Regions from separate parts of the Dyella sp. LX-66 genome, predicted to be linked through region 3. Evidence: predicted binding sites of a transcription regulator. Region 3 holds the regulator's gene; each other region holds the start of a gene.
The links. Region 3 encodes HrcA, which represses chaperone genes, less so after heat shock. Its sites were predicted from a motif close to TTNGCACTCNNNNNNNNNGAGTGCNAA; they were not measured.
Positions count from the first base shown of each region.

Region 1: a site for HrcA is predicted at 5,329-5,355, ahead of groES (co-chaperone GroES). Genes of this name have one in related genera too.
Region 2: a site for HrcA is predicted at 4,371-4,397, ahead of rpoH (RNA polymerase sigma factor RpoH). Genes of this name have one in related genera too.

Region 1 covers NZ_JAHFVJ010000006.1:343,658-353,532, reverse strand. The annotation lists gene KK141_RS14410 (LTA synthase family protein) at 1-1,101, shown strand, start outside; gene KK141_RS14405 (hypothetical protein) at 1,319-1,684, shown strand; gene KK141_RS14400 (Fic family protein) at 1,821-3,026, opposite strand; gene groL (chaperonin GroEL) at 3,265-4,908, opposite strand; gene groES (co-chaperone GroES) at 4,966-5,259, opposite strand; gene cutA (divalent-cation tolerance protein CutA) at 5,478-5,801, shown strand; gene KK141_RS14380 (cupin domain-containing protein) at 5,765-6,202, opposite strand; gene KK141_RS14375 (TlpA disulfide reductase family protein) at 6,214-7,227, opposite strand; gene KK141_RS14370 (PLP-dependent aminotransferase family protein) at 7,325-8,767, opposite strand; gene KK141_RS14365 (glutathione S-transferase N-terminal domain-containing protein) at 8,876-9,571, shown strand; gene KK141_RS14360 (DMT family transporter) at 9,805-9,875, shown strand, end outside.
Region 2 covers NZ_JAHFVJ010000003.1:567,795-577,669, reverse strand. The annotation lists gene KK141_RS09140 (DEAD/DEAH box helicase) at 1-285, shown strand, start outside; gene ftsE (cell division ATP-binding protein FtsE) at 401-1,078, shown strand; gene ftsX (permease-like cell division protein FtsX) at 1,105-2,055, shown strand; gene KK141_RS09125 (response regulator) at 2,187-3,029, shown strand; gene ung (uracil-DNA glycosylase) at 3,026-3,730, shown strand; gene KK141_RS09115 (hypothetical protein) at 3,776-4,093, opposite strand; gene rpoH (RNA polymerase sigma factor RpoH) at 4,427-5,284, shown strand; gene KK141_RS09105 (response regulator transcription factor) at 5,379-6,080, shown strand; gene KK141_RS09100 (HAMP domain-containing sensor histidine kinase) at 6,091-7,560, shown strand; gene KK141_RS09095 (efflux RND transporter permease subunit) at 7,808-9,875, shown strand, end outside.
Region 3 covers NZ_JAHFVJ010000014.1:6,579-16,453, reverse strand. The annotation lists gene KK141_RS20080 (radical SAM protein) at 1-440, shown strand, start outside; gene KK141_RS20075 (hypothetical protein) at 437-766, shown strand; gene KK141_RS20070 (sodium:calcium antiporter) at 801-1,802, opposite strand; yybP-ykoY riboswitch at 1,840-2,032, opposite strand; gene dapB (4-hydroxy-tetrahydrodipicolinate reductase) at 2,071-2,865, opposite strand; gene dnaJ (molecular chaperone DnaJ) at 2,922-4,049, opposite strand; gene dnaK (molecular chaperone DnaK) at 4,185-6,107, opposite strand; gene grpE (nucleotide exchange factor GrpE) at 6,256-6,789, opposite strand; gene hrcA (heat-inducible transcriptional repressor HrcA) at 6,872-7,933, opposite strand; gene recN (DNA repair protein RecN) at 8,094-9,770, shown strand.

The sequences.
Region 1 (9,875 bases), on a different contig from region 3:
TCGTTCTTCGATCCGGCCATCCTCAAGGGCTTCGAGCACCACGACCTCACGCCGAACCTGCACCGCCTGGCGCAGCAGGGCTACAGCGGCGCGCTGCACGTGCCGACCTTCGGCGGCGGCACCATCCGCACCGAATTCGAAGTGCTGACCGGCCTGTCGCTGCGCTACTTCGACGACCTGCAGTTCCCGTACCTGCAGCTCAACACCAAGGTGGTGCCGGGCATGGTGCGTACGCTGCGCTCGCACGGCTATCGCACGATGGCGATCCACGGCAACAACCCCGCGTTCTGGAACCGCAGCACGGCGTTCCGCGCGATCGGCTTCGACCGCTTCGTGTCGCAGGGCGGCTTCGTCAACGCCAAGGACCTGGATGGCCAGTACATGGCCGACCGCGCGATGACCGACGAAATCATGGCGCAGTTGAAAGATGCCGGCCCGCCGCAGTTCCTGTTCGCCATCAGCATCGAGGCGCACGGCCCCTACGACGTGACGCCGGCCGATGCGGTCAAGCGCGATGCGATCCCCGTGCCCGACGGCCTTGCCGCGGAGGACAAGACCGAGCTGCGCAACTACCTCTATCACATGCAGCACGCCGACGAAGAACTCGGCCGCCTGGCCAGCCTGCTGGCGCAGCGCGAGCGCCCCACCCTGCTGCTGTTCTACGGCGACCACCTGCCGGGCTTGAGCGGCAGCTTCGAAACGCTGGGCTTCGTCGACGGCAAGGACATGCTGAGCGAGCCGGGCACCTGGCTGCTGGTCGATCCGCGCAACCAGGTGCAGCCGCAGCGCGAGGATCTCGCCTCGTGGATGCTGCCGGGCAAGGTGCTTGAGCAGGCCGGCATCCACGACGATGCGTACTTCGCGCTGACCCAGGTGCTGGCGCCGCAGCTGGCCGCGCTCACCCGCGCCCCGGGCGCACCGCCGCAGGCCGAGGACGGCAGCGAGCGGCGCACCGACGCCGCGATGGAAAGCGTGGCGCTGCTTCGTTTGAAGGGAAAACTCGACCGCATGCTGCCGCGTGCCGATGCGCTTTCGGAACATACGGGCTTCGCGCAGGAAGGCATCGCACCCGCCGTCGCCACCGAAGGCGCGCATCAGTGATGCCGCGCAAGGCGCATTCCCACTAGCAGCGCGAAAGAAAACAAGAGTGCGCGGAACGCGTTTTTTACCAACACGCACCGACGATTCAGCGACATGTCCGCCGGCTTAAGCAAACCGGAGCGGCCCGAAAAAATTCAGGATTCAGCAGGCAAACCGCCTCTAGCGTGATTCCACCGCGGCACGTTGCGTCGCGGCACTCACATCGGAGGTTCACCCCATGCGTAAGTCCCTGCTTGCTGCTCTCGTCCTCTCGGCCACCGTGCTGACCGCCCCCGCCTTCGCCCAGGCCCAGGCCGCCGCCAAGGCTGACGCGAGCGTCAATGCCGGCGCCGCGGTGCAGGACGCCACCAAGACCGTCGATACCGCCGCCACCAAGACCGGCGACACCGTGAAGAAGGCGACGCACAAGGCCAAGCACGCCGGCCACAAGGCAGCCAAGACCACCGAGTCGGAGGCGAGCGATGCCACTGGCGGCGCCGAAGCCGCCACCTCGGTGAAGGCCGACGCGAAGGTCGAGACGCCGGTCGCCGGCGCCGCGGTCGGCGCGAAGACCGACGCCAAGGCGGAAGCCGGCGGCAAGTAAGCGGCAACCGACGCGGCGCCAAGGGCGCGCCCGCATCGAGCAACCCCGGGAGGTGGACTCCCGGGGTTTTCTTTTGGGCAAAGAAAAACCCCGCCGGAGCGGGGTTTTTCTCTCATGGATCAAGCATGCCGCCCGATTACTTCACCGCCGCTTGCGCCGCATCCGCGGATTCGCCGAACAAGTCGATGTAAGTCTGATAGCGGAACAGCCGGTTGCGCCGGTAGCCGGTGGCTTCGGCAAGGATCCCCAAGGCAACCAGCCGCGACACCAGGTTGTTGGCCGCGGTGTAGGTCGTGGCGGTGAGCGCCTGCACGTCGGCCACCGCAACGATCGGGCGCCGATACAGGTATTCCAGGAGCTTGTGTCCATTGCCCGCGGCGCGCCCCAATCCTTCGGTGACTCTGGCGCGATGGTCTTCGCGCAGCAGAAGGATGCGTCGCGCAGTCTCCGTCGCTTCGCGGCTGACGCTCACCACGCCACGCAGGAAGAACGCCAGCCAGCCTTCCCAATCGCCCTTGTCGCGCACGGCCTGCAGTCGCTCGTAGTACTCGGCGCGGTGCTGCTTGAAGAAATGCGACAGGTAGAGGACCGGTTTCCCAAGAATGTCCCGCTGGCACAGCAGAAACGTGATCAGCAGACGGCCGACGCGTCCATTGCCATCGAGAAAGGGATGGATCGTTTCGAACTGCGCATGCGCCAGCCCTATTTGAATCAACGCCGGCAGCGCGCTCTGCGCGTGCAGGAAGGTTTCCAGCGCGCCAAGCGCGTCCGGCACCTCGTGCGGCGGAGGTGGAACGAAGCTGGCTTCGCTCAAGGTGCAACCCGAAGCACCGATCCAGTTCTGCGAATGGCGCAGTTCGCCGGGCGTGAGGCGCATGCCGCGCACGCCTTGCAACAGGCGCTCGTGGATTTCGCGAATCAGGCGCACCGACACCGGCAGTTCCTGCAGCCGGCCCAGGCCATAGTTCATGGCACTGACGTAGTTGACCACCTCGTCGACGTCGCGCGGCCGGTCCGGGGTCAGGATGTGCGCTTCGGCGGCCAGCAGGTCCTGCAATGAACTCTGCGTGCCTTCGATCTGGCTGGAAAGCACGGCCTCCTTGCGTACGTACATGAAGACGAACAGATCGGGGTTGGGCAGGGTTTGAATCGAACCGTCGAGGCGGCCCAGCGCACGATCGGCAAGCGACAGCAAGGCCTGCAGCTCGCCGTCCATCCGCAGCGCGGGCTTCGGCGGCAGGGGGTTCGGATGAAAAGCGCGGTAACCGCTGGGCTGGGCGATATAGCGCCCGGCACGCTGGTTACGATCCCCGGCCGGAGAACGGGCCCTCGGCGTGTTCATGCAAGGCAAACTTGCATAAGGATGGATTCTCTTTCCATATTAAAGCCTACCTACAATATAGAGGCGCTTTGGTGCCATGTACAAGGCGACCAATGATATGGAGTACGGCCGATCCTGCCCCTCGCTGGATGGCCAATATCAGACGACATCCCTCTGCTTCCTGCCGCCGCGCGGCCCCAAAAAAGAAAACCCCGCACAAGGCGGGGTTCTCCTCGAAGCTGACAACAGGTGGGGCGGATCAGAAATCCATGCCGCCCATGCCACCCATGCCGCCGCCCGCACCGTGCGAGTGGGCTTCTTCCTTCTTCGGCAGCTCGGTCACGGCCGCTTCGGTCGTGATGATCGAGCCGGCCACCGAGGCGGCGTACTGCAGTGCCGAGCGGGTGACCTTGGTCGGGTCCAGGATGCCGAAGGCGATCATGTCGCCGAACTCGCCGGTGGCGGCGTTGTAGCCGAAGTTGCCCTGGCCTTCCTTCACCTTGTTGGCGATGACGGAGGGCTCTTCGCCGGCATTGGCCACGATCGCGCGCAGCGGGGCTTCCAGTGCGCTGATGGTGATCTTGATGCCGTGGTTCTGGTCTTCGTTGACGCCCTTCAGGCCGACCACGGCCTTCAGCGCACGGATCAGGGCGACACCGCCGCCCGGCACCACGCCTTCTTCGACGGCCGCACGGGTGGCGTGCAGGGCGTCTTCGACGCGGGCCTTCTTTTCCTTCATCTCGACTTCGGTGGCGGCACCGACCTTGATCACGGCCACGCCGCCGGCCAGCTTGGCCACGCGCTCCTGCAGCTTCTCGCGGTCGTAGTCGGAGGAGGTCTCCTCGATCTGCGCCTTGATCTGGCCGATGCGCGACTGGATCTTCTCCGCTTCGCCGGCGCCGTCGATGATCGTGGTGTTTTCCTTGGTGACCACGATCTTCTTCGCGCGGCCGAGGTCGGCGATGGTCGCCTTCTCAAGCTGCAGGCCCACTTCCTCGGAGATCACCTGGCCGTTGGTCAGGATGGCCATGTCTTCCAGCATCGCCTTGCGGCGGTCGCCGAAGCCCGGGGCCTTCACGGCGGCAACCTTGACGATGCCGCGGATGGTGTTGACCACCAGGGTGGCCAGCGCCTCGCCTTCCACTTCCTCGGCGACGATCAGCAGCGGCTTGCCGGCCTTGGCCACGCCCTCGAGGATCGGCAGCAGCTCGCGCACGTTGGAGATCTTCTTGTCGTACAGCAGGATGAAGGGGTCATCCAGTTCGACCTGCTGCGACTGCTGGTTGTTGATGAAGTACGGCGACAGGTAGCCGCGGTCGAACTGCATGCCCTCGACCACGTCCAGCTCGTTGTCCAGGCCCGAGCCTTCCTCGACGGTGATCACGCCTTCCTTGCCGACCTTCTTCATGGCGGTGGCGATGATTTCGCCGATGGCCGAGTCGGAGTTGGCGGAGATGGTGCCGACCTGGGCGATCGCCTTGTCGTCGGCGGTCGGGTTGGAGAGCTTCTTGAGCTCTTCCACGGCCGCGACCACGGCCTTGTCGATGCCGCGCTTCAGATCCATCGGGTTCATGCCCGCGGCGACCGCCTTCAGGCCGTCCTGGATGAAGGCCTGGGCCAGCACGGTGGCGGTGGTGGTGCCGTCGCCGGCCACGTCGGAGGTCTTGGAAGCGGCTTCCTTGACGATCTGCGCGCCGATGTTCTCGTACTTGTCGGCCAGCTCGATTTCCTTGGCGACGGAGACGCCGTCCTTGGTCACGGTCGGGGCGCCGAAGCTCTTCTCGAGCACCACGTTGCGGCCCTTGGGACCCAGGGTCACCTTGACCGCGTTGGCCAGGGTGTTGACACCCTTGAGCATGCGGGCGCGGACGTCTTCACCGAAGCGGACTTCTTTTGCAGCCATGTCTGTATTCCTTTGAATGCTTGAATGGGGGATGGGAAGAGAAGCGGGAGAGGCTGCTTAGCCTTCGATCACCGCAACGATGTCGTCTTCCTTCAGGAAGACCAGCTCTTCGCCGTCGATCTTGATTTCCTGGCCGGCGTACTTGCCGAACAGCACCACGTCGCCTTCGTTCACCGACATCGGACGGACCTTGCCGTCTTCCAGGATGCGGCCGGCGCCGGCGGCGATGACCTTGCCGCGGGTCGGCTTCTCGGTGGCGCTGTCGGGGATGACGATGCCGCCGGCGGAAACGCGCTCTTCTTCGAGGCGCTTGACGATGACGCGGTCGTGCAGCGGACGCAGCTTGCTCATGGTGATGGGCTCCAGCTTGGGTTTGAGTGGATCGAAAGAGGGGTTTCCGGAACGGCGCCTGCGGCGCTGTTAGCACTCCGGGCAAACGAGTGCCAATACTAGCGGCGCAGGAATCCCCCGCAAAGAGGCTTTGTTCCGAAGCTCAGACGCTAATGGGGAAGCCCGGCGGGGCTTTCAAGGGCTGCGGGGCGGGCGGGGCCCGCGCTAGGCTCCCCGCCATGACCGACCCCGTCCTGCTCTGCTACTGCACCTATCCCGAGTCCCCGAAGTCCGCCGGCTTCGCCAAAACCCTGGTGGAAGAAGGGCTGGCCACCTGCGTGAACCGCCTGCCCGGGGTGCGCTCGACCTACCGCTGGGAGGGCAAGGTCACCACCGACGTCGAGGAATTGCTCCTCATCAAGACCACCGCGGCGCGCTTCGAGGCTCTCAAAGCGCGCCTGCTGGAACTGCACCCCTACCAGCTGCCGGAGCTGATCGCGGTGCCGGTGGAACGCGGCCACGAGGCTTATCTGGACTGGGTCCGCGCCGGCGTGCTGATCTGATCTGGCGCCGCCTGATCCGGCACGGTCAGCCGGGCATCCGGCCGGGCCACGAACACCACCAGGAAGGTCGCCGGCTCCGTGCTGCTGACATTCGCCGTACCCAGGTGATGCGCCCCGGCCGGCTCGAACCAGCTCTCGCCGGGGCCGTATTCCCGCGCCGGCTCGCTGTCGACCTGGCTGCGCACATGGCCGGACAGCATGTAGACGAAGGCATCGGCCTCGTGGTGGTGCGGCTTGGACTGCTGGCCCGGGGCGAAGGTGACGGTCAGCGCCGTCAGTTGCGTGCCGGGCGCCTGGGTGAGCGCTGCGGTGAGCAGCGGATGTTCCTCGGCGGCCAGGGCCGGCATGGCGATGCCGGCGGCGAGTCCGAGTGCGAACGCACAACGAAGCAGGCTGGACATGACGGCCTCCCTCAACGCGCAGTCAAAGTCTTGAGCGCCTGATCCAGCGGCGCCCCGGCCTGCTCGACGCGGGCCGTCATGCGCCCCTGCGCATCGAACAGCAGCACCGTCGGCACGTGGGTCACGCGGAAGCGGCGGAACAGCGCACCCGAATCGTCCAAGGTCAGCGGCATGCCGATGCGGTGCTCGTCGCGGTACTTCACCAGCTCGTCGTGCGCAGCCCACAGGCCGGAGGCGACGCCGACCCAGCGCAGCTTCGTGTCATGCGCCGACAGCGCGCTGACCTGTTCGCGCATCGCGCGGCAGCTCTTGGAAAGCTCGGGCCGGCTGGTCGCCAGGTAGGACTCGCACCAGGGCGACAGGAATACCAGCGCCGTCGGCTTGCCCGCTTCCGGCAGCGTCAGATGCTTGCCGTCCAGCATGGCGGCGTCGAAGGCGGGCACGCGGTCGCCGGTGTCGTAATGCGCTTCCTGCTTCGGCGCCGCCGCGCCGGCCGCGGCCACGCCGGTGCTGCTGCGCGCCGCCTGCAGCGCGGCATCGAGCTTGGCGTTCGCCTCGTGGCCGACGTAGAGGATGCGGCCGTCGCGCCCGATCACCACGTGCTGCGGCGTCACGCGCAGATGGAAGGCCTCGCCCAGCGAGCCATCGTCGAACACCAGCGGCATCTTCAGACCCATCTCGTCGCGGTACTTGCGCACGTCCTCGATGGTTTCGTCGAAGCCCACGCTGATGGCGATCACCGCCAGGTCGGGGCCGGCTTCCTCGTAGGTCTTCTTCAGATGCGGCATCTGTTCGCGGCAGGGCACGCACCAGGTGGCCCAGAACTTCAGGTACACCGCCTGCTTGCCGTACAGGCTGGCCAGGTCGATGGTCTTGCCGTCGATGGTCTTCACGGTGACGCGCGGCGCCGGCTGGCCGACCAGGCTCTTGCCGGCGGCTTCGGCGCGCTGCTGGCCGGATTGCGCCCAGGCCGGCGCGGTAGCCAGGCCCAGCAGGAGGAAACAGCAAAGAAGGAGGCGATGCATGGCGGGGCAATCCCAGGGTGAGAGTGGGTGCCATGCTCCGCTTCCGGTGGTCCGGTTTTAAGGACCACTTCCAGGCAATACTACGGGACCACTTCGCTCAGCCCGGCAGCAGCCGCACGATGCGGCGCACCGCATCCTCCATGCGCTGGGCCTCCATCAGCCCGTACCCCAGCGCCAGGCCGTTGGAGGCCACGCGCCCGAACGTATAGCCATCCAGGCCTTCGATGCGCACGCCCTGCCCGGCCGCCTGTTCGACCAGCACATCGGTACGCACCTTGGCCGGCAGCCTGGCGGACAGATGCAGCCCGGCGTCGGAAGGCCAGGCTTCCAGTCCGTGGCGCGCCAGCGCGTCGAGCAAAGCCTCGCGCCGCTCCGCGTAGACGTTGCGCATGCGCCGCACATGGCGCGCCAGATGTCCCTCGGCAATGAAGGCCGCCAGCGTGTCCTGCGCCGGCACGTCGCAATGCCAGTCGGCCAGTTCCTTCGCCGCCGCCAGCGCCGGCAGCAGCCACGGCGGCGCCACCACGTAGCCGATGCGCAGTGCGGGGAACAGGCATTTGGAGAAGGTGCCGACGTAGCAGACTGAGCCTTCGCGATCGAGCGTCTGCAGCGCATCCAGCGGCCGCCCGCCGTAGCGGAATTCGCCGTCGTAGTCGTCCTCGATCACCGTGGCGCCGCGCGCCGCGGCATGCGCCAGCAGTTCCGCGCGGCGGCGCGGCGACATCGACATGCCCAGCGGGAACTGATGCGACGGCGTCACGTAGATCACCCGCGCCTCGGCGGGAATCCGTTCCACCACGATGCCTTCGTCGTCCACCGGCACCGGCACCACCTTGGCGCCCGCCGCGGCAAACGCCGCGCGCAGTGGCGTATAGCCGGGATCCTCCACCGCGACCACGGTGCGCCCCGGCGTCACCAGCACGCGCGCCAGCAGGTCGAACGCCTGCTGCGCGCCGCTGGTCACCATCACGTCGTCCGGATCGCAGGCCACCGCGCGCGCGAACGACACATGCTGTGCGATCGCCTCGCGCAGCACCGGCCGCCCGCGCGACTGCCCCGACATCGACGGCAGCCGCGACACGCCGCGCAGCGCGCGCGCCGACAGCCGGCGCCACACCTCGAACGGAAACTGCCGCGTATCCGGTACGCCCAGGCGGAAATCGTGGGCGAACGCACCGGGCGGCGGCGACGGCGTGGGCGGGCGCGCCTCGCGCCAGTACGGCGCCAGCCGGCGGTCGCCGCCTTCTTCGGCCGCGGTGGAGCGCGCGCGGGCGCGGCGTTCCATCAGGTCGGCCACGTAGTTGCCGGCGCCGCGCCGCGCGACCACATAGCCCTCGCTCAGCAGCAGGTCGTAGGCCGCCACCACGGTGTTGCGCGACAGCTGCAGCGCCTCGGCCAGTTCGCGCGTGGCGGGCAGGCGCAGGCCGGGTTTCAGGCGGCCGTCCAGGATCGCCGCGCGCAGCTGCGCATGCAGCGCGGCCTGCCGCTGGCGCGACCCCTTGGCCGGCAGCTCCAGGGGGAACTCGAACGGATGATCCATGGCCTGCCCCGCAAAGTGGACCCCAATAATTGTCGCATTGTGGCCCTTTTGCCAGACCATCGAACGACCTAGCCTGCACCCATCGCCCTTCCCACCGGACCGCCCGCCATGATCGAGCTCTACTACGCCGCCACCCCCAATGGCCTGAAAGCCCGCCTGTTCCTGGAAGAGGCCGGCATCCCGTACCGCCTGGTCCCGGTCAGCCTGAGCAAGGGCGAGCAGTTCAAGCCGGAGTTCCTGGCCGTGTCGCCGAACAACAAGATCCCGGCCATCGTCGACCACGAACCGGCCGACGGCGGTGCGCCGCTGACCATGTTCGAGTCGGGCGCGATCATGCTTTACCTCGCCGAGAAGACCGGCCGCCTGATCCCGTCGGACCTGCGCGGCCGCACCGAGGTGCTGCAGTGGCTGTTCTGGCAGATGGCCGGCCTGGGTCCGATGGCCGGGCAGATCGGGCACTTCAATGTGTACGCGCCGGAGAAGGTGCCCTACGCGATCGACCGCTACACCCGCGAAGTGCACCGCCTGTACGGCGTGCTCGATCGCCAGCTGGAAGGCCGCGACTACATCGCCGGTGCGTTTTCGATCGCTGACATCGCCTGCTACCCGTGGATCGTGCCGCACGAAGCGCATGGCCAGAGCCTGGCCGATTTCCCCAACGTGGAACGCTGGTTCCGCACCATGGCCGCCCGCCCCGCCACGGTGCGCACTTACGAAGGCGTGGAAAACGCCTACGCGCCGAAGCAGGCGCTGACGGAAGCGGAACACCAGGTGCTGTTCGGCCAGGGCAAGTCGGCCAAGTAACGAACTTCACGAAGGAACTCCTTCTCCCGCCGGCGACCCGAAGGTAGTCCCCGTGGGAGAGAAGGTGGCGGCAGCCGGATCAGGGTTCGGCCGGAGCGGTGAACATCACTCTTGCGCTCCACCCGTACCCTCACCCCAACCCCTCTCTCCCACGGGGACTACCTTCGGGTCGCCGGGGGGAGAGGGGCTCCCGCTATCGACCTAGCGCCCCTTTCACCATGAGCACCCACGCCATGAAGAAGTCCGATCTCGCCGCGCTGCTCTTGCTGGGTGCTCTGTGGGGCGCGTCGTTCCTGTTCATGCG
Region 2 (9,875 bases), on a different contig from region 3:
GATGCCGCCGGTGCGGAAGGTGCGAACAAGCGCCGCCGCCGCCGTGGCGGCCGCGGCCGCCGCCGCGAGGGTGCGCCGGTGGAGAACGCCGCTCCGGCCGCCGCCGCTGGCGAAGGTTCGCGCGGCAATCGCGACGGGCATCGTCCCCAGCGCGAGCGCGGCGCCGATGCCGGCCCGCGTCCGTCGCGCCAGGTGGCAGCCACCGCCGCCGTGCACGCGAAGGAAACCGCGCCGAAGAAGCCCGGTTTCTTCCGCCGCCTCGCGCGCTTGTTCACCGGCCGCTGAACCTGCTCGCCGCTGCGCACGCTTATCGCGTCGCGGCGGCCTGCGCAGTGATCGTTTTGCTGCGCGCATCCCTTATCCTTGCGGGCAGTGCGGCATCAGGGATCGAGGACACGCGGTGATCCGCTTCGACCAAGTCAGCAAACGCTACGAGGGCGGCCATGAGGCGCTCTCGCAGCTGTCTTTTCAGGTGGCGCCGGGCGAGATGGCCTTCGTCACCGGCCATTCGGGCGCCGGCAAGAGCACGCTGCTGAAGCTGCTCGGGCTGATCGAGCGCCCCTCGCACGGCAGCATCTCGCTCGATGGGCAGAACCTGGCCAAGATCGGCCGCGGCGGCATCCCCAAGCTGCGCCGGCGCATCGGCATGGTGTTCCAGGACCATCGCCTGCTGATGGACCGCACCGTCTTCGCCAATGTGGAACTGCCGCTGGTGATCGGCGGCGTCGCCCCGGTCGAGCGTGGCCGGCGCGTGCGCGCGGCGCTGGAGAAAGTCGGCCTGCTCGCTTATGAGCGCCAGCTGCCGGCCACCCTGTCCACCGGCGAGCAGCAGCGCGTGGGCATCGCCCGCGCCATCGTGGCCAAGCCCACCTTGCTGATCGCCGACGAACCCACCGGCAACCTCGATCCGCAGCTGGCGGTGGAAATCATGGGCCTGTTCGCCGAATTCCAGCAGGTCGGCACCACCGTGCTGATCGCCAGCCACGACCTGCCGCTGATCAAGCGCATGCGCAAGCGCGTGGTGGTGCTGGACCACGGCCGCCTGGTGGCGGATATCGCCTCCGAGGAGGTGCTGTGAGCGCGCCGCAGAACCTCGACACGCCGATCGTGGCTGAGCCCAACCGGGTCGAACGCAGCCGCCCGCGCCCCGTCGCCAGCTGGCGCGACCACCACGCCTGGAGCGCCGGCGCCAGCCTGCGCCGGCTGATGGCGCGCCCGGTCGGCACCTTGCTGACGGTGGCGGTGATGGCGCTGGCGCTGGCCCTGCCGCTTACTTTCTATCTGCTGCTGGGCAATGTGCAGCAGCTCGGCGCGGCGCTGGGGCAGAACCAGGCGGTGTCGGTGTTCATGCAGCCGGGCCAGACCGGGCCGGCGGTGGAGCTGATGGCGACCAAGCTGCGCGAGCGCGCGGACGTGGCCTCGGTAACGATCAAGAGCCCGCAGCAGGGCATGGACGAGCTGGCCAAGATGCAAGGCTTCTCCGGCGCGCTGAACACGCTGGACAGCAACCCGCTGCCCTACGCGGTGGAAGTGCTGCCCAAACCCGGCGCCCATGCCGACGACGTGGCCCGCCTGGTCACCGACCTGCGCGCCCTGCAGGGCGTGGACCTGGTGCAGGACAGCGGCACCTGGCGCCAGCGCCTGGACGCGCTGCTGGGGGTGGGCAACCGGGTGGTGCTGATCCTGGCCGGCCTGCTGGCGCTGGCCGTGCTGCTGGTGGTGGGCAATACGGTGCGCGTGGATATCGCCAGCCGCAGCGAGGAGATCGGCGTGCTGATGCTGATCGGCGCCAGCGGCGCCTTCGTGCGCCGGCCTTATCTGTATGCGGGCATCTGGTACGGCCTGTTCAGCGGCGTGCTGGCCGCCGGCATGGCCTTGCTGATCGAAATGGCGCTGGCCGAGCCGGTGACACGGCTCGGTCATGTCTACGAGGGCAAGCTTCAGCTCGGCATGTTGCCGCTGTGGCTGCTGGGCGCCGTGCCGCTGGCCGCGGCGGTGCTGGGCTGGCTGGGCGCGCGCCTGGTCAGTGCCTGGCAGTTGCGCAAGGCCGCTTAGGACAATAACGAAAGTGACGCCGGTCGCAGGCAGCCGCCGCGCCGGCAGGGCAAGATGCCCGGATGGGGGGCGCAAGGGGGCGTCCATCGATGGTTCGGCAAGGAGGCCGCTGAGCGTGGATGGATCGGTCAATGAGTGAAGGTTTCAGCAACCGCATCGTCAGCGCCGCGCCGCGCGTGCTGGTGGTGGACGGTTCGAAAGTGGTGCGGCAGCTGATCAGCCGCGTGCTCAAGGTGGAGCTGCCGGATGCCGAGGTGGTGGGCTGCGCGAGCGGTGCGGAAGCGCACCAGCTGCTCGAGGGCGGCGTGTTCGACTTCATCACGATTGCCTTGCGCCTGCCGGACATGGACGGCCTGGAGCTGGCGCGCTACGTGCGCGAATCGGCGCCGCAGATCTATGTGCCCATCGTGGTGGTGTCCGGCGACGTCGACGACCGCCTGCACCGCCGCACCCTGGGCGAGCACGTCACCGATTACTTCGACAAGTCGCTGGGCTTCCAGGCGCTGGCCGAGTTCATCCGCGGCTACGTGCGCCCGGAAAGCTCGGCCGAGGGCGAGGTGCTCTACGTGGAGGACAGCCGCGTGGTCGCCCTGGCCACCCGCCGCATCCTGGAGAAATACGGCCTGACCGTGCGCCACGTGATCAGCGCCGAGGACGCTCTCGCCTGGCTGGATACCGCCAAGGCGCAAGGCCAGATCGGCGCCGACCTGGTGCTCACCGACGTCAGCCTGAAGGGCGAGCTCACCGGCGGCGACCTGCTCGAGCGCGTCCGCCGCGACTACGCCTACAGCAAGGGCCGCCTGCCGGTGCTGGTGATGACCGGCGACGAGAATCCCGCCAACCAGGCGGCGCTGCTCAAGGCCGGCGCCAACGACCTGGTGGAGAAGCCGATCGAGGAGAAGCTGTTGATCACCAAGGTGCTGTTCCAGCTGCGCGTGGCGCGGCATCTGCGCCAGCGCGACCAGGCCGCATGAACGAGGGCCGGGTCAAGCTGGAGCCGTCCTGGAAGGAGCGCATCGGCGCCTACCTGGAGCGGCCGGAGATGCAGGCGCTGTCGGCTTTCCTGCGCAACGAGAAGCAGCACGGCAAGGTGATCTTCCCGCCCGGGCCGGAGATCTTCGCCGCGTTCGAGCACACGCCGTTCGAGCAGGTGCGGGTAGTGATCCTGGGGCAGGACCCTTATCACGGCCCCGGCCAGGCGCATGGGCTGTGCTTCTCGGTGCGGCCGGGCGTGCCGCCGCCGCCGTCGCTGCAGAACATCTTTAAGGAGATCCAGCGCGATCTCGGCATCGCCCCGCCGGACCACGGCTGCCTCACGCCCTGGGCCGACCGCGGCGTGCTGCTGCTCAATGCGGTGCTGACGGTGGAGCAGAGCCAGGCCGCCTCGCATCAGGGCAAGGGCTGGGAAGGTTTCACTGACGCGGCTATCGACGCCCTCAACCGCGAGCGCGAAGGGCTGGTGTTCCTGCTGTGGGGTTCGTATGCGCAGCGCAAGGGGCAGCTGATCGACAGCAGCCGGCACTGCATCCTGCGTTCGGTGCACCCGTCGCCGCTGTCGGCGCACCGGGGTTTCCTCGGCTGCGGCCACTTTTCCGCGGCCAACCGCTATCTGGAAGAACACGGCCAGGCGCCGATCGACTGGTCGCTGCCCCCGCGCAGCGAACTGGCCGCCTGACGGCGAGGAGGGTGCCGGCGGCACCCTCCGTGAAATCCCCAGCGATCAGGGAGCCCGCGGCGCCAGCGGCGGGGGCAGGGCCGTGGCCGTCGAGGTGGTGGACAGGTCCGGCCGGTACGGCCGCACGTCCAGCAGGGCGCGGCGCTGAGCCGCGGTGGCGGAAGGCTCGCCGCACCAGGCCAGGCAGGTGGAGTACTGCGCCATGCATGCGGCGATGTTCGCCGCATTGTTCGGGTCCTTGTTGACGCAACCCTGGTAGCCCTTCAGACAGACCGTACAGTTCGGCTCGGCGGCGACGGAACCGGCGAACAGGCCCGCCACGCCGGTGGTCGCGGCGATCAACAGCCATTTTGCAACGCGCATCTGGTTTGCTCCTTGGAGAGTGAATGTCTGCATGGAACACCCGGCACCCTGCCGGGCCGCTCGATGGAACGACTAGGGGGCCCCGCCTGTCTGTCGGTGAATACCCCGTCGCACGGTAGGAAAAGCCTTACGTGAAGCTTGCGGCGAGGCTGGATTAACGGGGGCTTGAGGGCCGGGCGGCTACCGTGGCCTGCGTCTGGACAGGAATCCTGCATTCCTGTACGATTCGGTTCAATAAAGCAGCCGGGAATACCCGCTGAGGAACTTCCCGACCGCTTTAGCACTCTCACTGAGGGAGTGCTAAGCTGAATTCGACCCCAGGAGGATCCACACATGTCTCAAGCTTTGGTGACCGCCAACCTGCCGGTACCCAGCGTCGTCGGCAGTCTGGATGCTTATATTTCGGCGGTACACCGCATCCCGGTGCTCAGCCAGGAAGAAGAGCAGGCGCTGTCGCGCCGCTACCAGGAAGAAGAAGACCTTGCGTCTGCCCGCAAGCTGGTGATGTCCCATCTGCGCTTCGTGGTCCACGTGGCCCGCGGCTACAGCGGCTACGGCCTGCAGATCGGCGACCTGATCCAGGAAGGCAATATCGGCCTGATGAAGGCGGTCAAGCGCTTCGACCCGGACCAGGGCGTGCGCCTGGTCAGCTTCGCGGTGCACTGGATCCGTGCCGAAATGCACGAGTTCATCCTGCGCAACTGGCGCATCGTCAAGGTGGCCACCACCAAGGCGCAGCGCAAGCTGTTCTTCAACCTGCGCAAGAGCAAGAAGCGCCTGGGCTGGATGAACGCCGAGGAAGTGCGCGTGGTGGCGAAGGACCTGGGCGTGCCGGAAGCGACCGTGCGCGAAATGGAAGCCCGCCTGTCCGGCCGCGACATCGGCTTCGAGGCCCCGGCCGACGCCGATGACGACGCCAAGCCCGCACCGGCCGCGTTCCTGATCGACGAAGGCGCCGACCCGTACGACAACATCGCCGACGCCGACCAGGCCGACAACCAGCTCGAAACCCTGACCGACGCCCTGCAGAAGCTGGACCAGCGCTCGCGCGACATCATCCAGCGCCGCTGGCTGAACGAGGAAAAGGCCACCCTGCAGGACTTGGCCGACGAGTACGGCGTCTCGGCCGAGCGCATCCGCCAGGTCGAGGCCAATGCGATGAAGAAGATGCGCGGCCTGTTCGCCGCCTGATTCTTCGCTGCAGCGTTACGATTGCCGACGGCCCCACCCGGGGCCGTCGGTTTTTGCGCCACTACGATAGATAGACGTCCGGACGTCCATAGCCATGCCCAGAGTCCTGGTCATCGAAGACGACGAGGTCACCGCCCGCGAGATCGTGGCCGAGCTCAGCGTCCACGGCATGACCGCTGAATGGGTGGCCGACGGCCGCGAAGGCCTGGCCCGCGCCAGCGCCCAGGCCTACGACCTGATCACGCTGGACCGCATGCTGCCCGGCCTGGAAGGCATCGAAGTGGTCGAGGCGCTGCGCCGGCAGCAGATCGAAACGCCGGTGCTGATGATCAGCGCGCTCAGCGAAGTGGACGACCGCATCCGCGGCCTGCGCGCCGGCGGCGACGATTACCTGACCAAGCCCTTCGCCCCCGACGAGATGGCCGCGCGCGCCGAAGTGCTGCTGCGCCGCCGCCAGCCGCAGCCGCACGACACGCGCCTGCGCGTCGGCGAGCTGGAACTGGACCGGGTGCGCCACGTCGCCTTCCGCAACGGCCAGCCGCTCACCCTGCAGCCCACCGAGTACCGCCTGCTGGAATACCTGATGCGCCATTCCGGCCAGGTACTCACCCGCACCATGATCTTCGAGGCGGTGTGGGGCTTCCATTTCGACCCCGGCACCAATGTGATCGACGTGCACATCGGCCGGCTTCGGCGCAAGATCGACGGGTCCGGCCAGGTGCCGCTGATCCGCACCGTGCGCGGCACCGGCTACATGATCACCTCGGCACCCCAGAACGCCGCGGCCCCGCCCTGAGGTTATTGGCATGAATCGCCCCAACGCCTGGCGCTCCGCCACCTCCCGCCTGATCCTGATCTACGGCGCGCTGTTCGCCGTGTGGGGCCTGGTGCTGGTCGGCGTCATCCAGTGGGAGACCACGCGCTATCTCAACACCGTGATCGACCAGATGCTGGAACAGCGCATGCACTATCTGGCGAGCACGGAAACCTCGCGCCTGCCCGCCACGGTGGACGCCGCCATCACCATCGACCCGCACGGCGTGATGTCGGTGGGCCTGTTCGATGCCGCCGGCACGCCGCTGGCCGGCAATATCGCGCGCATGCCGGCGGAGCTGGCCGCCGACAGCAAGGTGCGCCTGCTGGCGCAAGGCCTGCCGCGCCCCGACCGCGACGGCAGCCACGTGCGCGCCCGCGCGCTGGCGACGAAGCTCGCCGACGGCCGCGTGCTGGTGATCGCGAAGGACAACAGCACCGTCGACGGCCTCGGCACGGTGGTGTGGCGCGCGCTGATGTGGGCGGTGTCGCTCACCATCATTCCCGGCCTGCTCGGCGGTTTCCTGCTGCGCCGCGGCCCGGAAAAACGTATCCGCATGCTCCAGCAGGCCACCGATCCGATCCGCCAGGGCGACCTCGCCAAGCGCCTGCCGGTGAGCAGCCGCGGCGACGAAGTCGACGTGCTGGCCGCCATCGTCAACACCATGCTCGACGAGATCGAGCGCCTGATGAACGAAGTGAAGGGCGTGTGCGACAACATCGCCCACGACCTGCGCACGCCGCTCACCCGCCTGCGCGCGCGCCTGTACCGCGCGCAGCAGCAGCTGGCCGAACAGCCCGAGGCCGCGCTGCTGGAAGCGAGCATCGTCGACATCGACCAGGTGCTCGGCCGCTTCCGCGCGCTGCTGCGCGTATCGGAACTGGAAGACGGCCGGCGCAGCGCCTGCTTCGACGAAGTGGATCTGGGCAGCGTGCTGCAGCAGGTGCACGAGTTCTACGCGCCGGTGGCGGAGGACCGCGGCCAGCCCTTCGTGCTCGATATCGAACCCACGGTGTCCGTGCGCGGCGACGCCCATCTGCTGTTCGAGGCGCTGGCCAACCTGGTCGGCAACGCCATCAAGTTCACCCCCGCAGGCGGCGAAGTGCGCCTGCGCGCGCGCATGGACAGCCGCGGCCCGCGCATCAGCATCCTGGACCAGGGCCCCGGCATCCCCGCGAACGAGCGCGATGCCGTCACCCGCCGCTTCTACCGCGGTGACAACAGCCGCGCGATGCCCGGCTCGGGCCTGGGCCTCAGCATCGTCAGCGCGATCGTGCGCCTGCACGGCTTCGCGCTGGATATCGGCGAGCAGAAGGAAGGTCCCGGTTCGCGCATCACGCTGTACGGCTATACGGTGAAGCCGGGCGAAGTGCCGGGCACCTGCCTGTCGCGCACGGTGCAGGCGCCGCTCGACGAAGCAGCCCTTCTCCCCTCCGGGGAGAAGGTGCCGGCAGGCGGATGAGGGGCGGGTGCTTGCGGTAGAGCCGCTACGGAGAGAAGAAAGGCTCGTACGTCTCTTGCGATCCTCAGCCTAACGCTCCGCCCGGCCCCTCACCCCAACCCTCTCCCCGGAGGGGAGAGGGGGCTAGGTCGTCTCGGCGTGGGGGGTAAATCAATAATGAAAATATCTTCATCCGGATAACCGAACGCCCGGCCGGGGCTCCGTGTCAAAATTTCGCGACGCAACATTCGCGCTCGGAATCCCCCGCATGCTTGGCATCGTCCGGATCGCGCTCTCGCGGCCCTACACCTTCGTCGTTCTCGCCCTGCTGATCATGATCATCGGCCCGCTGTCCGCGATGCGGACGCCGACCGATATCTTCCCGGACATCAAGATTCCGGTGATCAGCGTGGTGTGGCAGTACACCGGCCTGCCGCCGGACCAGATGGCGGGGCGCATCGCCTCGCCGTTCGAACGCGTGCTCACCACCACGGTGAACGACGTCGAACACATCGAAGCGCAGTCGATCAACGGCTTCGGCGTGATCAAGATCTTCTTCCAGCCGACGGTGGACATCCGCACCGCCAACGCGCAGGTCACCGCGGTCGCGCAAACCCTGCTGCGCCAGCTGCCGCCGGGCATCACGCCGCCGCTGATCCTCAACTACAACGCCTCTACCGTGCCGATCATCCAGCTGGCGCTGTCGGGCAAGGGGCTGAGCGAGCAGAACCTGGGCGACCTCGGCATCAACGCGGTGCGCCCGGTGCTCACCTCGGTGGCCGGCGCGTCGATCCCGTATCCGTTCGGCGGCAAGACGCGCCAGGTGCAGATCGACATCGATCCCGCCGCGCTGCAGGCGCGCGGCCTGTCCGCGCAGGACGTGGCCAATGCACTGGCCGCACAGAATCTCATCGTGCCGGTAGGCACGCAGAAGATCGGCGAATACGAATACACGCTGCAGCTCAACAACGCGCCGTCGGACATCCGCGCGCTGGGCGACCTGCCGATCAAGACGGTCAACGGCACCACCGTGTACATCCGCGACGTGGCGCAGGCGCGCGACGGCAACCCGCCGCAGAGCAATATCGTGCACGTCGACGGCGGCCGCTCGGTGCTGATGACGGTGATGAAGAACGGCTCGGCGTCGACGCTGGCGATCATCGAAGGCGTCAAGCAGAAGCTGGTCGACGCGAAAGACACGTTCCCGGACACCTTGCAGATCGCGCCCATCGGCGACCAGTCGCTGTTCGTGCGCGCGGCCATCGGCGGCGTGGCGAAGGAAGGCATCATCGCCGCGGCGCTGACCAGTCTGATGATCCTGCTGTTCCTCGGCAGCTGGCGCTCCACCGTGATCATCGCCACCTCGATCCCGCTGGCGATTCTCGGCTCCATCATCGCGCTGTCGGCGGTGGGCGAGACGCTCAACATCATGACCCTGGGCGGCCTGGCGCTGGCGGTGGGCATCCTGGTGGACGACGCCACGGTCACCATCGAGAACATCAACTGGCATCTGGAACACGGCAAGGACGTGGAGACGTCGATCATGGACGGCGCGCGCCAGATCGTGACGCCGGCCTTCGTCTCGCTGCTGTGCATCTGCATCGTGTTCGTGCCGATGTTCTTCCTGGAAGGCGTGGCGCGCTTCCTGTTCGTGCCGATGGCCGAAGCGGTGATGTTCGCCATGATCTGCTCGTTCATCCTGTCGCGCACCCTGGTGCCGACGATGGCGAAGTACCTGCTCAAGCCGCACGCGCCGCACACCGACGAACACGGCAACAGCACCGCGCTGCCGCCTTCGGCCAACCCGCTGGTGCGTTTCCAGCGCGGCTTCGAGGCGCGTTTCGAGCGCGTGCGCGCGGCCTACCGCGACCTGCTGGCGATGGCGCTGGAGCATCGGCGCGTGTTCGTCGGCGGCTTCCTCGCTTTCGTGGTGGCTTCGTTTGCGCTGGTGCCGTTCCTGGGCCGCAACTTCTTCCCCTCGGTGGATGCGGGCCAGATCCTGATGCACGTGCGCGCGCCGATCGGCACGCGCGTGGAGGAGAGCGCCACCATCTTCGCCAACGTGCAGGCGGCGATCCGCCGCATCGTGCCGCCGGAGGAACTGGGCACGGTGGTGGACAACATCGGCCAGCCGATCAGCGGCATCAACACCGCCTACAACAACACCGGCACGATCGGTTCCTGGGACGGCGACATCCAGATCGCGCTCAACGAAGGCCATCGCCCCACCGCCGAATACGTGCGCCGCATGCGCGAGGAACTGCCGCACGAGTTTCCGGGCGTGACCTTCTCGTTCCCGCCGGCGGACATCATCAGCCAGATCCTCAACTTCGGCT
Region 3 (9,875 bases):
TGAAGCTCGGCGGCCAGGTGCTGCCGCTGACCCGCTTCGTCTCGCCGGAAACCCTGGTGAGCAAGGGCCGCAACACCATCGTGGTGGAGCGCGACGAGGAACTGCGCGCGCACGTGTTCGAGCTGTTCGCCACCAATCATTCGCCGGAATCGCAAGCCTGCTCGCTGTCGGACCTGCTGTGCTGCCTGCCGCAGGTGCAGGCGCCGGACGACTTGTCGTACCGCAACGTGTTCCGCGTGCTGATCATGCAGTTCATCGACGCGCACGGTTTCGACCTGCGCGCGGTGAAGAAATCCTGCGTACATATCGCGCAGCCAGACGGCCGCATCGTGCCGTTCGACACGTTCAACCTGTTCTACCGCGACGACAAGGCCGAGAAGCTGCGCGTCTTGCGGCAGGAGATCGATCAGGCGCGCGCCATCGAGAGGAGCAACGCATGAGCGAGCAGCAACCCGGCACCGAACCCGTGCAGCGCCCACCCGCCGCGCCGGCACCGAAGGACCAGGGTTCGCTGTGGGGCGGCATCGGCCTGGCCTGGGCGGTGATGGTCGGCGGCGAAGCGGTGCTGTTCTCGGCCGGCCTGGTCGCCTGGGTGGTGCCGCCGGTCGCCATCGTGGTGTGGGCGGTGGTGCTGCTGATCCAGGGCCGCACGCGCACCGGTCGCGGCATGCTGCTGGGACTGGCCTCGATCGTGGCGGTCGCCCTGCTGCTGGTGGCCGCCTGTTTCGGCCTGCTGATGAGCGGCGGCGGCCTGCACTTCGATTGAAGCGGGCGCCGACCGCGGCCGGCGCCCCTCGCGGTCAGGCGGCGAAATGCCAGGCCACGTACAGCGCGAACACACCGTACAGGCCGCCCACCGGCACGATCCAGCGCGCATCCACGCGGCCGCGGCGGAACAGCCACCACAGCGCGATCACCGCCACGCCGGTCAGTACGCCGGCCACCATCAGCGGCGCATCGAACAACCACGGCGTGGCGAAGATCGCCAGCGCACTGGGGATGGTGGCCTGGATCATCATGGCGCCGGAGATATTCGCCAGCGCCAGCCGCTCCTTGCCCTGGCGCACCCAGATCAGCGCATTCACCGTCTCCGGCAGCTCGGTGGCCACCGGGCTCAGCACCAGCGCCACCAGATGCGGCGACAGCTGCAGCGCCAGGCCGATCGCTTCGATCTGCTTCACGAAGGTATGCGAAGCGAAGGCGATCACCAGCAGCGCCAGCGTGGTCTGCAGCAGCACGCGCGACAGCGCGGGGTCCAGCGCCTTGGGCTGGAATTTCAGCGGTTCCAGTTCCTCTTCTTCCGGCGCGGTGTCGGCGTTCTGCAGCTCGCGCCACACATACAGGCCATACGCGGCCAGGAACAGCACGCCCAGCCAGGGCTTCCACGCGAACGCGATCAGGCCCAGGCCGCACTTGACCACGAAGATGCCGAGGAACCAGCTCTGGTCGCGCGCCAGCCGTCCATGCTCCACGCGCACCAGGTTGTCGGTGCGCTGCAGTTTGCGGCGATTGGCCCACAAGGCCAGGCCGACCACCGCGTAGGCGATCGTGGCCAGCACCAGCGGGCCGCCCAGCGCGGCGCCGACGCCGATGTCCTTCTGCTCGGGCGTGCGGCCCAGCACCACGGCGACGAAGGTGACGGCGCTTTCCGGCAGCGCCGTGCCGAACGCGGCCAGCACGGTGCCGGTGGCGGTGGCGCCGAGATTGAGCTTGCGCCCGAACCACTCGACGCCGTTGACGAAGTATTCGCAGGCGACGTAGATCGCGCCGGCCGAAAGCAGGAACAGGAATGCGGTGAGCATGGGCATAGATCCTAGGCCGGGCGAGCGGATAACCGATGGCAACGACGCACCTCGCCCGGCCGGGCAAGCGCGTCGCGCCAAAGGTCTCGCCGGGCATGCGGCCACCGTGACCGGTAGCGGCTGCCATTCGCGCCATGAAGCCGAAGCTTCAAGTCTGTTGACGCGAATTCCTCTGGTAGTGGAAGCGAAGCTTCCGGGAGCGAGGATGGCTACTCCCCAATGACAACGGGCGGCATGGTAGCGGCGCCGCCGGGCCGGGGCAAGCGGATCAGCCGTTCAGGCGCTCGGCCAGCATGGTGTCGATGTTCCAGGCGCCGGGCTGGCGGCCGGCCAGCCAGTGTGCGGCTTCGATGGCGCCGCGGGCGAAGATCGAGCGGTCGGTGGCGCGGTGATTGAGCTCCACCCGCTCGCCCTGCCCGATCACCCACACCTCGTGCTCGCCGACGATGTCGCCGCCGCGCACCACGGCAAAACCAATGCTGCCGTGCTCGCGCGGGCCGGTGGTGCCTTCGCGGGCGTAGACGGCGCTGTCGCTCAAGGAAACGTTTCGTCCGGCAGCCGCCGCTTCGCCCAGAGCCAGCGCAGTGCCGGAGGGCGCGTCTACCTTGCGGCTGTGGTGGGCTTCGAGGATGTCCAGGTCCCAGTCCGGCAAGGCCGCCGCGGCTTCGCGCACCAGGCGGCGCAGCACGGCCACACCGAGGCTGAAGTTGGCGGCGCGCAGCACGGGGATATCGTGCGTGGCGGCAGCGAGTTGATCCTGCAGCGGCTGATCCAGCCCGGTGGTGCCGGTGACCAGCGCGATCTTGTGCGCGCGGCAATGCGCAAGCGCCGCACCGAGACCGGCGGGACCGCTGAAATCGATCGCCACCTCCGGCGCCACGGCCGGCCATTCGCGGGTGTAGCGCAGGCCTTCCTCGCCGGCATGCACCGGCTCGCCCAGCCGCGACGACGAGGCCAGCGCCGCCACCACCTCGAACCGCGCATCGTCCTTCAGCAGGTCCAGCAAGGCCCGTCCCATGCGGCCCGTGGCGCCGACGACGGCGAGGCGGAGAGGACGGCTCATGCGGGAACTCCTGCGGACGGTGAAGCGGCGATGCTAGCGCCGGCGAGAACCAAAGTTTACGAAGTGACGCGCGACCAGAACTGCTTCACGCCATCCACCCAGGTCTTGGCGCGCGGCGTGTGCTTGTCGGCGTCGTCGTGGGCGAAGGTGGCTTCCAGCTGTTCCATCAGGTCGCGCTGCTGCTTGGTCAGGCGCACCGGCGTCTCCACCACCACGTGGCAGATCAGGTCGCCCGTGCGCCCGCTGCGCACCGACTTCACGCCGCGGCCGCGCAGGCGGAACTGCTGCCCGGTCTGGGTTTCCGGCGGCACCTGGATCGACACTTCGCCTTCCAGCGTCGGCACCAGCAGCTCGGCGCCGAGCGCGGCCTGGCCGAAGCGGATCGGCAGCTCGCAGTAAAGATCGTTGCCCTGGCGCTGGAAGATGGCGTGGTCGCGCACGTGCACTTCCACGTACAGGTCGCCGGCCTCCGCGCCCGCGCCGCCGGCTTCGCCCTGGCCGGTGAGGCGGATGCGGTCGCCGCTGTCCACGCCGGCCGGAATGCGCACCGACAGCGTGCGGTTTTCTTCCAGGCGGCCTTCGCCGCGGCAGGGGCGGCAGGGTTTCTCGATGGTCTGGCCGGCGCCGCCGCAATGCGGGCAGGTCTGCTGGATCGAGAAGATGCCGTTCTGCATGCGCACGCGGCCGTGGCCGTTGCAGGTGCGGCACTGCGCGGTCTTGCCGTCTTCGGAGCCGGAGCCGTTGCAGTGGTGGCAGTTCACCTGGGTCGGCACCTGGATGCTCTTCTCGACGCCGAACACGGCTTCCTCGAGATCCAGTTCCATCAGGTAACGCAGGTCGGCGCCGCGGCGCGTGCGTCCGCGCCCGCCGCCGCCCATGCCGAAAATATCGCCGAAGATGTCGCCGAAGATATCGCCCATGTCGCCGAAGCCGCCGGCGCCGCGCCCGCCCATGCCGCCTTCGAAAGCGGCGTGGCCGTGCTGGTCGTACATCGAGCGCTTCTGCGGATCGGACAGCACTTCGTAGGCCTCCTTGGCCTCCTTGAACTTCTCCTGCGCATGCGGATCGTCCGGACAGCGGTCCGGGTGGTACTTCATCGCCAGGCGGCGGAAGGACTTCTTCAGCTCGACCTCGGTCACCGTCCGTTCGACGTCGAGGATTTCGTAGTAATCGCGCTTGCTCATGCTGGTTTCCGACTTGGATCGCATTCCATGAATCGGAAGCGATCCATGTCTTCTCTAAGGTTCCTTCACGAAACAGCCCGCGCCTCGGTTTCCCCAGGCGCGGGCTGCGTCAGATCGGCCATGACGGCCGCTCCATCACTTCTTGTCGTCGCCCTTCACTTCGGTGAACTCGGCATCGACCACGTCGTCGGCCGGACCGGAGTGACCGCCCTGCGGGCCGGCCTGCGGGCCGCCAGCAGCGCCGCCCTGGGCCGCCGCATTCAGCGCCTGCGCGGCCTGCTCGAGCTTCTCGATCTTCGCTTCGATCGCGGCCTTGTCGTCGCCGTCCTTCGCCTTTTCAAGCTCCGACAGCGCGCCTTCGATCGTGCTCAGCTGCTCGCCCGGCACCTTGCCGCCGTGTTCCTTCAGCGCGCTGCGCGTGGCGTGCACCAGCTGGTCGGCCTTGTTGCGGGTGCTGACCAGTTCCTGGAACTTCTTGTCTTCTTCCTTGTTGGCCTCGGCGTCCGCGACCATGCGGGCGATCTCTTCCTCGGACAGGCCCGAGCCGGCCTTGATCTCGATCTTCTGTTCCTTGCCGGTCTTCTTGTCCTTGGCCGACACGTGCAGGATGCCGTTGGCGTCGATGTCGAAGGTCACTTCGATCTGCGGCATGCCGCGCGGCGCCGAATCGATGCCGGTGAGGTCGAACTTGCCCAGCGACTTGTTGGCGCTGGCGCGCTCGCGCTCACCCTGCAGCACGTGCACGGTCACCGCGGTCTGGTTGTCGTCGGCGGTGGAGAACACCTGCGAGGCCTTGGTCGGCACCGTGGTGTTCTTCTCGATCAGCTTGGTCATCACGCCGCCCATGGTCTCGATGCCCAGCGACAGCGGGGTTACGTCCAGCAGCAGCACGTCCTTGACCGAACCGCCCAGCACGCCGCCCTGGATCGCGGCGCCCACGGCCACGGCTTCATCGGGGTTGACGTCCTTGCGCGGCTCCTTGCCGAAGAAGTCCTTCACCGACTCCTGCACCTTGGGCATGCGGGTCTGGCCGCCGACCAGGATCACCTCGTCGATGTCCGAAACGCGCAGGCCGGCATCGTTCAGCGCGGTGCGGCAGGGTTCGATGGTGCGCTTGACCAGGTCTTCCACCAGCGCTTCGAGCTTGGCGCGGGTCAGCTTGATGTTGAGGTGCTTCGGGCCGGAGGCGTCGGCCGTGATGTACGGCAGGTTCACTTCGGTCTGGTGGCTGGAGGACAGCTCGATCTTGGCGCGCTCGGCGGCGTCCTTCAGGCGCTGCAGGGCCAGCGGATCCTTGCGCAGATCCATGCCCTGGTCCTTCTTGAACTCTTCCACCAGGTAGTCGATGACGCGCAGGTCGAAGTCTTCGCCGCCCAGGAAGGTGTCGCCGTTGGTGGCCAGCACCTCGAACTGCTTCTCGCCGTCGACGTCGGCGATCTCGATGATCGACACGTCGAAGGTGCCGCCGCCGAGGTCATACACCGCGATCTTGCGGTCGCCGCCCTTCTTGTCCAGGCCATAGGCCAACGCAGCCGCGGTCGGCTCGTTGATGATGCGCTTCACTTCCAGGCCCGCGATCTTGCCGGCGTCCTTGGTGGCCTGGCGCTGGCTGTCGTTGAAGTACGCCGGCACGGTGATCACCGCTTCGGTGACCGGCTCGCCGAGATAGTCTTCGGCGGTCTTCTTCATCTTCATCAGCACCTTCGCCGAGATCTCCTGCGGCGCCATCTTCTTGCCGTCGGCGGTGTTGACCCAGGCGTCGCCGTTGTCGTGCGCGAGGATGCCGTACGGCACGATATGCAGGTCTTTCTGCACTTCGGCGTCGGTGAACTTGCGGCCGATCAGGCGCTTCACCGCGTAGAAGGTGTTCTTCGGGTTGGTCACGCTCTGCCGCTTGGCCGGCGCGCCCACCAGCACTTCGCCGTCCTTGGTAAAAGCGACGATCGAAGGCGTGGTGCGATCGCCTTCCGAATTCTCGATGACCTTGGCCGTGCTGCCGTCCATGATGGCGACGCAGGAATTGGTCGTGCCCAGGTCGATGCCGATGATCTTGCCCATGATGTATATGCTCCGAATCTCGATGCGGCCCCGCGGCCGCGATGTCTGGTCAAATGGGGCCCGGCTCAGGCGATTCAACGCGCCGGCGGACCCTCGTCTGGTGTTTTGAAGCTGTCGGCGTGGCCGCGTTCAGGCGGCTAAACCGAAGTCAGTCCCTGGCGACCGCGACCAGCGCGGGACGCAGCAGGCGGTCGTTCAGCACGTAGCCCTTCTGCAGCACGCTGACCACCGTGTTCGGCGCCTGGCCGGGCGCATCCACCATGCTCACCGCGTGATGGCGCTCCGGATCCAGCGGCTGGCCGACCGGGTCGACCTGCACGAGACCGTTGTTCTCGGCGATCTTCAGCAGCGACTTGAGCGTGAGCGCGATGCCCTCGCGCACGCTGGCCACGTCGCCGCCTTCCACCGTCAGGCCCATTTCCAGGCCGTCGTACACCGGCAGCAGTTCGTTGAGCAGCTTCTCGTTGGCGAAGCGGCGGGCCTGCTCGACGTCGCGGTGCAGGCGGCGGCGCTGGTTCTCGATCTCGGCCTTCTCGCGCAGCACGGTGTCGCGCAGATCCGTGTTGGCGGCTTCGAGTTCGGCGACCCGGGCCTTCAAGGCCTCGAGTTCGGCATGGGCCTGCGCGTCCGGCGCGTTGGCCTCGGGCGCCCCGGTGGGCACCTGCTGGTCGTTGTTCTGCATGAAAGACTCCAAAACCCAAACATGGCCGGCACGGCGTGCCGACCTCCCAACCTTGCGCGGGTAACCCCGCCTCCCGTGGCGGTTATAAGGCCGTGGCGGCGCGATTCAAGGCGTCGCTCAGCACGCCGGCCGTGGCCTGCACGACCGGGATCACCCGCTCGTAGGCCATGCGGGTGGGGCCGATCACCCCGACCGCCCCCAGCACGCGCCCCTGGGTGCCGTAGGTGGCGGTGACCACGCTGCAGCCGTCCAGTGCCGCGAAGCCCGATTCCTCGCCGATGAACAGCCGCACGCCCGGCGCCCGGGCGCACACTTCCATCAGCTGCAGCAGCTCGTTTTTCTTCTGGAACGCCTCGAACAGCTCGCGCAGGCGCTCCAGGTTGGCCAGCTCGGCGTAGCCCATCAGGTTGGTCTGGCCGCTGACCAGCACGTCGTCGCTCTCGCTCTGCGGCGCGAACGAGGCCGCCGCCAGCTCCACCGTGCTGGACATCATCCGGTTCAGTTCGCTGCTGGCCTCGCGCAGCTCGCGCAGCAGGTGCCCGCGGATGTCGTCCAGGCGCAGCCCGGCGAAATGCGTATTGAGGTAATTGGCGGCCTGTTCCAGCTCGCCCGGCTCCAGCGGCTTGGCCAGCTGGATCACGCGGTTCTGCACCTGGTTGTCGGAGAACACCAGGATCACCAGCACGCGGGCTTCCGGCAGGGCCACGAAGTCGATGTGGCGCAGCGGGAAATCGGCCTGGCGCGGCACCGTGACCACGCCGGCGAAATGGGTCATGGCCGAGAGCAGGCTGGACACGTTGCCCAGCAGGTCGCGCGTGGTGGTGGGGCCGGCCGGCAGCTCGCGCTGCAGGCGGGCCATTTCCTCGTGCGGCAGCGGCTGCAGCTCGATCAGGCTGTCCACGAACAGGCGCAGGCCGCGCGGCGTCGGTACGCGGCCGGCCGAGGTGTGCGGCGAGGCGACCAGGCCGGCGTCTTCGAGGTCGGCCATGATGTTGCGGATGGTGGCGGGGCTGACGTCCAGGCCGGAGGAGCGCGACAGGGTGCGCGACCCCACCGGCTCGCCGTCGGCCAGGTACTGCGCAATCAGCGTGCGCAGCAGCCGCCGGGCGCGGATATCCAGGTCGTGGGCAAGAGGTCGTGACATGCGCGCTGTGGCAATCCGTGAGACGGCTAAGAAATAAGGTTTGGTCCGGTAGTTTGCAAGAAAACCGGACAGGCGGGGGCTGGTACCGGGGGCGTTCAGGCCCGCTCCTCCCCGCCGGGGTCTGCCTTTACAATCCTCCGACTCACCGACGCGATACCCCATGCTTACCTCGCTCTACGTCCGCCATTTCGCAGTAGTAGAAGAAGCCGAGATCGCCTTCGGCCCCGGCCTTACCGTGGTCAGCGGCGAGACCGGCGCCGGCAAGTCCCTGCAGGTCGACGCCTTGCTGCTGCTGGCCGGCGGCCGCGCCGACAGTGGCATGGTCCGCGCCGGCAGCGACCGTGCGGAACTGGCCGCCGAATTCGACCTGGCCACCCTGCCCGAGGCCCGCGAGTGGCTGCGCAGCGAGGAACTCGACGAAGAGGACGGCAGCTGCCGCCTGCGCCGGGTGATCCGCGCCGAGGGCAGCTCGCGCGCCTGGATCAACGGCCGCCCGGCCAGCGCCAGCCAGCTCGGCGAGCTGGCCACCCTGCTGGTGGAGATCCACGGCCAGCACGAACACCAGGCCCTGCTGTCGCGCGCCCACCAGATGGCCCTGCTGGACGCCTACGCCGGCCACGACGAACTGCTGGCCCAGGCACGCGACAGCGCCGTGCAGTGGCGCGAGGCCGGCGCCCGCATCCGCAAGCTGAGCGGCGGCGAAGACCGCGAGCAGCGCCTGGAACTGCTGCGCCACGAGGCGGCGGAACTGGAGCAATGGGTGCTGGCCCCGGCCGAACTCACCGAGCTCGAAGCCAGCCACAAACGCCTGGCCAATGCCGGCCGGCTGGCCGAAGGCGCCTCCGGCGTGGCCGAGCTGGTCGACGGCGACAGCGAGCTGGCGCTCAGCCGCGCCCTGGCCCGCGCCCACGCCGACCTGGACAAGCTGGCCGCCCTGGACGACCGCCTCGCCCCGCTGCTGCAGCTGCTGGACGACGCCGCCATCCAGCTCGGCGAAGCCGCCGACGGCCTCAATCGCTACGCCCAGGACGTGGACCTGGACCCGGAGCGCTACACCGAGGTCGACACCCACCTCACCCGCCTGCACGAGCTCTCGCGCAAGCACCGCACGCCGGTGTCCGACCTGCACGAGAAAACCGCCGCCCTGCGCGCGGAACTCACCGAACTGGAAGGCGCCGGCGACGCGCTGGAACAGCTGGCCGCCCAGCGCGACCAGCTGCGCCGCGACTACGACGCGGCCGCCACCAAGCTAAGCAAGGCCCGCACCGCGGCCGCCGCCAAGCTGGGCAAGGAAGTCGGCGCACTCATGTCGGAACTGGGCATGGCCGGCGGCCAGCTGGCGATCGAACTGGAACCGGCCGGCAGCGACGAACCGGACCCACAGGGCCGCGAGCGCTGCGAACTGCTGGTCAGCGCCAACCCCGGCCAGCCGCCGCGCCCGCTGCGCAAGGTGGCCTCCGGCGGCGAACTGGCGCGCATCAGCCTGGCCATCGAAGTGGCCACGCTGGGCAAGGACACGGTCGGCACCATGGTGTTCGACGAAGTGGACACCGGCATCGGCGGCGCCGTGGCCGAAGTGGTCGGCCAGAAGCTGCGCGCCCTGGGCGGCCTGCGGCAGGTGCTGTGCGTCACCCATCTGCCTCAGGTGGCGGCGCAGGGGCATGCGCACCTGCGGGTGAGCAAGCACAGCGACGGCAGTTCGACGCAGACGCGGATCGAGAAGCTGGATGCGAACGGACGTCGCGACGAGCTGGCGCGGATGCTGGGCGGGGTGGAGATCACCAAGGAGACGCGGGCGCATGCGAAGCAGATGTTGGATCGGGCGCAGACGGCCTGAGTTCCGCGGCAACCTTCAAGGATGAATCCTTCTCCCTTTGGGAGAAGGTGGCGGCAGCCGGATGAGGGTTCGGGCGAAGCGAAGCGCCCCACTCCGGCCGTACCC